DNA from 2 places in the Streptomyces sp. NPDC000075 genome. Region 2 is predicted to be linked to the other one. Evidence: riboswitches for the same ligand, from Rfam matches in the RefSeq annotation. Region 2 holds a riboswitch; the other holds the start of a gene.
The links. Region 2 has a riboswitch for S-adenosylmethionine ahead of thrC (threonine synthase). Riboswitches for the same ligand answer to the same signal wherever they lie in the genome.

Region 1 (4,297 bases), on a different contig from region 2:
ACGTCTTCGGCGCCATGACGGAGGAGCGGATGGGGCGGCCGGCGTTCCTCGTCTTCTACCTCTGCACCGGCTACGTGGCCCTGGCGGTCTACGCGGCGGCCCACGCCTCCTCGGACCAGACCCTGGTCGGGGCGTCCGGCGCGATCTCGGCGGCGCTCGGCGCGTTCCTGTGCCTGTTCCCGCGGGCGCGGGTGACGAGCCTGTTCCCGTTCCTGCTGTTCCTGCCGCTGCGGTTCCCGGCGTGGATCGTGCTGATGTTCTGGTTCGGGCTCCAGTGGCTGGCCGCGCACCGGGCGGCGAGCGGGCCGGGAGTGGCGTATCTCGCCCACGTCGTGGGGTTCTCCCTGGGCTTCTGCTACGCGTGGGCGCGATATCGCCGTACGACTAGAGTGAGGCGACCAGTGACTGCCGGCGAGGGAGACAGCCAACCGTGATCACCGCGATCGTGCTCATCAAGACCAGCGTGGACCGGATCCCCGAGATCGCCGAGTCCATCGCCCAGCTGGACAGCGTCAGCGAGGTCTACTCCGTCACCGGTACGTACGACCTGATCGCGCTGGTCCGCGTCGCCCGTCACGAGAACCTGGCGGACGTCATCCCCGGCCGGATCAGCAAGATCCCGGGCGTCGAGGCCACGGACACCCACGTCGCGTTCCGCACCTACTCCCAGCACGACCTGGAAGCCGCCTTCGCCATCGGCCTGGACGCGTAGGTGCGCCTCGATCGCCGGCGGGGCTGACATCAGCCCCGCCGGCGATTGAGGTGGGGGCACCTCCCAGCGGTAGCTGGGGGAGAAACGGAGAAAGGGCGGGGCGGGGAGAGATCAGACCGCCGGGACGCAGCGGCCGTCCTCCGTGCGGTACTGCCACTTCGCGCCGTCCGCGACGAGTTCCCTGACGGCCCGCACGAAGCGCTCCACGTGCTCGTCCGGGGTCCCCGCCCCGAAGCTGACGCGGATCGCGTTCAGCGACCGCTCCCCCGGCGCCGCCTCGGGCGCCCCGCACTCGCCCTGGGCCTGCGGCTCGCTGCCGAGCAGGGTGCGGACCAGCGGGTGGGCGCAGAACAGGCCGTCACGCACCCCGATCCCGTACTCCGCCGACAGCGCCGCAGCGAAGTGCGAGCTGTTCCAGCCGTCGACCACGAACGAGATGACGCCGACGCGCGGGGCGTCGTCGCCGAACAGGGACAGCACCCGCACCGCCGGGACCTCCGCCAGGCCCTCGCGGACCTTCGCGATGAGGTGCCGCTCGCGGGCGACGAGGCTCTCGAACCCGGCCTCGTTCAGCGCCCGGCAGGCGGAGGCGATGGAGTAGACGCCGATGACGTTCGGGGAGCCGGCCTCGTGGCGGGCGGCCGTGGTGTGCCACTCGACGTCGACGCCGCCGTCCTCGCGGCGCGCCACCTTGCGGGAGGCGCCGCCCCCGGCGAGGTACGGGGCGGCCTCCTGGAGCCAGTCGGCGCGGCCGGCGAGGACGCCCGAGCCGAAGGGCGCGTACAGCTTGTGCCCGGAGAAGGCGACCCAGTCCACGTCCAGCTTCCGCACGGAGACGGGGTGGTGGGGCGCCAGCTGGGCGGCGTCCAGCACGATCCGCGCGCCGTGGGCGTGCGCGGCGGCGGCCAGCTCCTTGACCGGCCACAGCTCACCGGTGACGTTGGACGCGCCGGTGACGCAGACCAGGGCCGGGCCGTAAGGGTTGCGGTCGGCCAGCGCCCGCTCCAGGGTGGCGACGGCCTCGGCCGGGGTGCGCGGGGCGTTGAGGTAGGTGACCTGCGCGTCGCCCCAGGGCAGCAGCGAGGCGTGGTGCTCGGTCTCGAAGACGAACACCTGGCAGTCGGCCGGGAGGACGGCGGCGAGGAGGTTGAGGGAGTCGGTGGTGGACCGGGTGAAGACCACCTGGTCGCCCGCACGGCAGTCGAGGAACTCCGCGACGGTGGCCCGGCTCTGCTCGAAGAGGTCGGTGGAGAGCTGCGAGAGGTAGCCGGCACCGCGGTGGACGCTGCCGTAGTACGGGGCGTACGCGGCCACGTCGTCCCAGACCCGCTGGAGCGCCGGGGCGCTGGCCGCGTAGTCCAGGGCCGCGTAGGTGACCTCGCCGCCGGTGACGAGCGGGACGGTGACGTCCCGGCCGAGCACGGGCAGCGGCTCGGCACAGGCGGGGACCTCGGCGGTGGCGGCGCAGGCGGCGGTGGCGGCGGCGTTCAGGGATGCGGACATGGCGGAATCTCCCGGCAGGCAGGGCTGAATGGCTTCGGTGTGCCCGTACGCGGGTACGGCGGCGCGCGTCGTCGGCGTCGGCCGTCAGGGGTACGGGAAGGGCCTCGGAAGGGATGCGGGTACGCGGAAGGGACCCTGTTCCGAGGGGTGAAGTAGGGGCGGAGTCGCCCTATCGCATTCGCTTGCTCACGGAAAACGCTCCTCGAGAGACCAGGACCCCTGGTGTCGAGGGATCCGCGCTTGCCGTAGGCCTTGCTGCCTACGACCTGGTCATCACCCGGGGCACCCCGCCACGGAAGGAGGGTTGCCGGACAGCGAGCCGGGGCCATAACGCTGTCACTCGTGACCTTGGAGAGCATCCTGCCACACGATCTCCGGAACGCAAGACCCCGGTCCACATCGTGGACCGGGGCCTCGTCGGAAGGGTCAGGCGTTGCTGGCCGCCACCCAGCGTTCCAGCGCGGCCCGGGCGGCGCCCGAGTCGATGGACTCGGCCGCGCGGGCGATGCCCGCCGACAGCCGCTCCTCCAGCGAGCCGGTGCCCGGGTCCAGGGCGACCAGGGCGGACGCCGAGTTCAGCAGGACGGCGTCGCGCACCGGACCCGTCTCACCGGCCAGCAGCCGGCGGGCGACGTCGGCGTTGTACGAGGGGTCGCCGCCGCGCAGGGCGGAGATGTCGACGGTCTCGATGCCCACGTCGCGCGGGTCGAAGGCGTGCTCGGTGATCCCGCCGTCGCGCACCCACCACACCCGGGAGGTCCCGGTGGTGGTCAGCTCGTCCAGGCCGTCGTCGCCGCGGAAGACGAGGGCGGAGGTGCCGCGCTCGGCGAGCACTCCGGCCATGATCGGGGCCAGCCGGGGGTCCGCGACGCCCACCGCCTGCGCGGTGACCCGGGCGGGGTTGGTGAGCGGGCCGAGGCCGTTGAAGGCGGTGCGCACCCCGAGGTCCCGGCGGGCCGAGGCGGCGTACCGCAGGGCGGGGTGGAAGACCACCGCGGCGCAGAAGGTGATGCCGGCCTCCTCGGCGACCTGCGCCACCCGCTGCGGGGTCAGGCCCAGGTTGACGCCGAGCTTCTCCAGGACGTCGGAGGAGCCGCTGGCGGAGGAGGCGGCCCGGTTGCCGTGCTTGACGACCTTCGCGCCCGCGCCGGCGGCCACGATGGCGGACATGGTGGAGATGTTGACGGTCTTGGCGCCGTCTCCGCCGGTGCCGACGATGTCCACGGTCCGCCCGGGTACCTCGATCAGGTTGGCGTGGGCGTACATCGTCCGGACCAGGCCGGAGTACTCCCCCACGGTCTCGCCCTTGGCCCGCAGGGCCACCGCGAAGCCCGCGATCTGCGCGTCGGTGGCCTCGCCCCGCATGATCCGCTCCATCGCCCAGGCGGTGTCGTCCGTGGTGAGGTCGCGGCCGCTGAGCAGGGCTTCCAGGATGCCCGGCCAGCTGCGGGCCGCCACGCTGTCGCCGCCTGCCGGGGTCGCAACGTTCATGGTCAGCTCCTGCTGCTCGTCGGGGATCTCACGTCGATCCGGTGAGGATCTCAGCCTATCCAGCCCCGGAGACGGCAATGAGCCCCCGTCCAGACACTGGACGGGGGCTCTTGCCGTGGCGACACCAGGATTGACGTGGGTCAATCCCTCAAGCGGTCATGCCGGAGATCAGTGGTGGCCGTGGCCCGACTGGATCTCCTTGTACTCCTCGGCGGTGGGCTTCGGAATCTGGTTGCCCTCCGCGTAGAAGCCCTTGCTGAGCTTCGCGCGCAGCTTCTCGCCGCGCGTCACCTTGCGCTCCACGCCGTTCTCGTCGACCGTCGGGCCGAGCTCGAGCGGCTTGTACTGCTCGTGCGAGGTGAGCGTGTGCAGCTTGCCCTGCGGGAGCGGCTCGTGGACCTCGACGAACTCCCCGTGCGGCAGACGCTTGATGATGCCGGTCTCGCGACCGTGCAGCACCTTGTCGTGGTCCCGGCGCTGGAGGCCGAGGCAGATCCGCTTGGTGGCGATGAAGGCCAGGACCGGGACGACGAAGAAGCCGATCCGGACGAACCAGGTGATCGAGTTGATCGACAGGTGGAAGTACTGGGC
Region 2 (4,297 bases):
GCCAGTCGTCCGTCCCGAACTCGGCGTTGATGTCGGCGGCCAGGGACGTGACCGAGGCGGTGTAGTTCCGGTAGACCTCCAGGTCCTGGCGGGAGGGGTACGCCGACGCCAGGTGGACCACCCGGCCCCGCCACTCCGGGTGGACGGTCAGCAGCTCCCGGTACGCCAGCAGCCCCCGCAGGATGTTCTTCGACAGCTCGGTGCGGTCCACCCGCACGATCGTCTTGCGGTTCCCGACCTCCGCGCGCAGCCCCGCAAGCTTGTCGTCGACCTCCGGCCGGTGGGCGAGTGCCCGCAGGTCGTCGCCGTCCACACCCAGGGGGTACTGGCCGACCCCGGTGAAGCGCAGCTGCGTGTACCGGCCGTCCGCCGTCAGCCTGCGGTGGTGGACGCCGCCCTGGTGGTCCTCGCGGGGGACGAACCCGTCCGCGACGCCGTGCACGTCGTCCACCGTCGCGCCGCTGATGAAGGCGGCGGCCCAGGCCGCGGTGTGGAAGCCCAGCTGGTCGGCGCCGAGCATGCCCCACACCAGCCGGCTGCGGACGTCGTCGGGGAGCATGTGCAGGAAGTCGGGGGAGGCCCACGGGGTGTGCGTGAAGTGCGCGATCCGCAGGTCCGGGCGCAGCTCCCGCAGGGCCCCCGGGACCAGGGCCAGGTGGTAGTCCTGGACGAGGACGCGCGCGCCCGGCGCCGCCTCCTCGGCCAGCGCTTCGGCGAAGGCCTGGTTGTAGGCGGTGTACGAGTCCCAGCGCCGCCGGAACTCCGCGTCGAAGACGGGCTCGCGGGGGACGTCGTAGAGGTGGTGGTGGGTGAACCAGAGCACCGAGTTCGCGATGCCGTTGTACGCGTCGTCGTACACCGCGGGGTCGATGTCCAGCATCCGCACGCCGGGCTCGGAGACCCCCCGCCGGACCGCTTCGCGGTCGGCGTCGGAGAGGGCCGCGCAGATCCACAGGGCCTCCGGCTGTGCCGCGAGGGCCGCGGACAGGCCGGAGACCAGACCGCCCCCGCCGCGCCGGGCGCTGAGCGTGCCGTCGGCGGCGAGGGCGTACGAGAGCGGGCCGCGGTTGGCGGCGACGAGTACCTGAGAAGCCATGCCGCGAACCTAGCCCGGGGTCTCCTCGCTCAAACGTCCGGGAAATGCCCGGTTCGTCACGCGCCGGTCAAGCCGGCCGCCGGGCGGTACGGGCTCACGCCACGCGCCGGACCGCGTACTCCTCGATCTCCAGCATCGGCGGCCGCTCCTCCGTGTCCACGGGGTAGGTGCGCGGAACGAACCCGTCCGGCCCCCTCTCGAACTGGGTGAGCTCGGGCCGTACGAGGTGTCCGCGCGAGAGCCGCAGCTGGGCGGTGCGGTAGATCGCGGCGGCCATCCGGCCGAGCGCCTGCCCGCTCTGGTGCTTGTGCAGCCGGACCCCGACGTCCACCTGGGCCATGGCGTCCAGGCCGACGGTGTGCAGGGCGTCGACGAGCAGGCCGAGCTCGACCCCGTACCCGACGGGGAAGGGCAGGCGCTCCAGCAGGGAGCGGCGTACGGCGTACTCGCCGCCGAGGGGCTGGACGAAGCCGGCCAGCTGCGGCCAGTGGAGGTTGAGCAGGGGGCGCGCCACCAGCTCGGTGACGCGTCCGCCCTGGCCGGGGGCGTCCCCGAGGGGGCGGTCGTACATGGCCTTGACGAACTGCACCTGCGGGTCGGTCAGCAGCGGGCCGACGATCCCGGAGACGAAGGCGGACGAGAAGTCGCGCAGGTCGGCGTCGATGAAGCAGACGACGTCCCCGGTGGTGGCCAGCAGGGAGCGCCACAGCACCTCGCCCTTGCCGCGTACGGCGGGGACGCGGGGCAGGATCTCGTCCCGGTGCACGACGCGGGCGCCGGCCTTGGCCGCGACCTCGGCGGTGCGGTCGGCGGACCCGGAGTCGACCACCACCAGCTCGTCCACCAGGGGGACCGGCGGGGCCTCGATCAGATCGCGCCGGATCACCTCGACGATCTCTCCGACCGTGGCCTCCTCGTCGAGCGCGGGCAGCACCACGCTCACCGTGGTCCCGGTCGCCCGTTTGCGCTCCAGGAGCTGGTCGAGCGGTCGGTCGGCGGCGGACCAGGAGCGGTCGGCCAGCCAGCGCTCCACCTCATCCAGCACTCTCAGCACTCCCCGGCTAGTCGGCCGCGGCACCACACCCGGCGCTTTTCGGCCGAATTGTGATCCATCTCGCGGTTCGGACGACTGTCTCAACCAGCCGCCCCTTCGGTTACAGTCTTGAACAACGCGAAGGCCCACCGCATGCCGGGGGCCCCGCAACAAACGCACCGGCGCGCCATCGAGCGCGTATGCCGGTGCCATACCGCTCATCCAGAGGGGCAGAGGGACACGGCCCGTTGAAGCCCCGGCAACCCTCCAGTCGGTTCTCGCGATGCGATACGCATCCCGCGGGGTCCCCGGCTAGGGAAGGTGCCAATTCCGTCTCATGGCGAAGTGCGCCATGGGGAAGATGAGGAGAAAGGGCCTCGCCATCATGGCTGCACAGTCTGTCGCCACCTCTGCAAACGCCTCCGCCGCCGCCGGATCCGTCGATCTCGGCCCCGCCACCGGCCTTTCCTGTCGTGAGTGCGGCACCCGTTTCGAGCTCGGCCCCGTCTTCGCCTGCGTCGAGTGTTTCGGTCCGCTGGAGGTGGCCTACGAGCTGCCCGCCGGTGACCCGGAGGCCCTGCGCGCGGCGATCGAGGCCGGCCCGAACAACATCTGGCGTTACGCGCCGCTGCTGCCCGTCCCCGCGGACGTGGCGTCCAAGCCGAGCCTGAACCCCGGCTTCACCAAGCTGGTGGACGCGCGGAACCTGGCCAAGGAGCTGGGCGTCACCGGCAAGCTTTACGTCAAGGACGACTCCGGCAACCCGACGCACTCCTTCAAGGACCGCGTCGTCGCGATCGCCGTCGAGGCCGCCCGCGCCTTCGGCTACACCACCCTCTCCTGCTCCTCCACGGGCAACCTGGCCGGTGCCGTCGGCGCCGCGGCCGCCCGCGCCGGCTTCCGCTCCTGCGTGTTCATCCCGCACGACCTGGAGCAGGGCAAGGTCGTCATGGCCGGTGTCTACGGTGGCGACCTGGTCGGCATCGAGGGCAACTACGACGACGTGAACCGCTTCTGCTCCGAGCTCATCGGGGACCCGCTGGGCGAGGGCTGGGGCTTCGTCAACGTCAACCTGCGCCCCTACTACGGCGAGGGCTCCAAGACCCTGGCGTACGAGATCTGCGAGCAGCTCGGCTGGCGGCTGCCCGACCAGATCGTCATCCCGATCGCGTCCGGCTCACAGCTCACCAAGATCGACAAGGGTCTCCAGGAGCTGATCAAGCTCGGGCTGGTCGAGGACAAGCCGTACAAGATCTTCGGCGCCCAGGCCGAGGGCTGTTCCCCGGTGTCCACCGCCTTCAAGGCGGGTCACGACGTGGTCCGCCCGCAGAAGCCGAACACCATTGCCAAGTCCCTGGCCATCGGCAACCCGGCGGACGGCCCGTACGTGCTCGACATCGCGCGCCGCACCGGCGGCTTCGTCGAGGACGTCAACGACGAGCAGGTCGTCGAGGCCATCCGGATCCTGGCGCAGACCGAGGGCATCTTCGCCGAGACCGCGGGCGGCGTGACCGTCGGCGTGACGAAGAAGCTCATCGAGAACGGGCAGCTCGACCCCTCGCTGACCACCGTGGTCCTGAACACCGGTGACGGCCTCAAGACCCTGGAGGCGGTGTCCGGCACCGGCCAGACCGCCACCATCCGCCCGAGCCTGGACGCGTTCCGCGCCGCCGGCCTGGCCTGACCCTTCCCTCGTACTACACGGAAAGGCGGTAGCGCCATGAGCGTCAACGTCCGCATCCCCACCATCCTGCGCACCTACACCGGCGGCGCCGCCGAGGTCCCGGCCGAGGGCACGACCCTCGCGGAGGTCATCGACTCCCTGGAGGCGAACCACCCGGGCATCGCCGCGCGCGTCCTGGACGACCAGGGCAAGCTGCGCCGCTTCGTGAACGTCTACGTCAACGACGACGACGTGCGCTTCGAGGGCGGCCTGCAGACGGCGACGCCGGACGGCGCCGGCGTCTCGATCATCCCGGCCGTGGCCGGGGGCTGCTGATCCGGAAGTAATCAGAATTGCCCCCTCCGCTAAAAGCGGAGGGGGCAATTCTGCTTGATTGGGCGCGGTAGAGTTGGGGAAGTCCCCTCCGCTGTTCTTGCCCGCCGCATATGAGCGGGCTGCGTGAGGGTTGACATTGAGTCAACATGCGCGCGCCTTTTGGGGCATT

Region 1: linked by a shared signal. The riboswitch ahead of ABT403_RS25760 (aminotransferase class V-fold PLP-dependent enzyme) and the one ahead of thrC (threonine synthase) in region 2 are both predicted to bind S-adenosylmethionine.

Annotation. Positions count from the first base shown of each region.
Region 1 is NZ_JBEPFL010000024.1:112,038-116,334, forward strand. Features, by position in the region: gene ABT403_RS25750 (rhomboid family intramembrane serine protease) at 1-434, shown strand, start outside; gene ABT403_RS25755 (Lrp/AsnC family transcriptional regulator) at 431-712, shown strand; gene ABT403_RS25760 (aminotransferase class V-fold PLP-dependent enzyme) at 824-2,215, opposite strand; SAM riboswitch class IV at 2,447-2,563, opposite strand; gene trpD (anthranilate phosphoribosyltransferase) at 2,642-3,706, opposite strand; gene qcrB (cytochrome bc1 complex cytochrome b subunit) at 3,875-4,297, opposite strand, start outside.
Region 2 is NZ_JBEPFL010000019.1:41,856-46,152, reverse strand. Features, by position in the region: gene ABT403_RS22200 (alpha,alpha-trehalose-phosphate synthase (UDP-forming)) at 1-1,096, opposite strand, end outside; gene ABT403_RS22195 (glucosyl-3-phosphoglycerate synthase) at 1,191-2,141, opposite strand; SAM riboswitch class I at 2,345-2,497, shown strand; gene thrC (threonine synthase) at 2,491-3,813, shown strand; gene ABT403_RS22185 (MoaD/ThiS family protein) at 3,850-4,128, shown strand.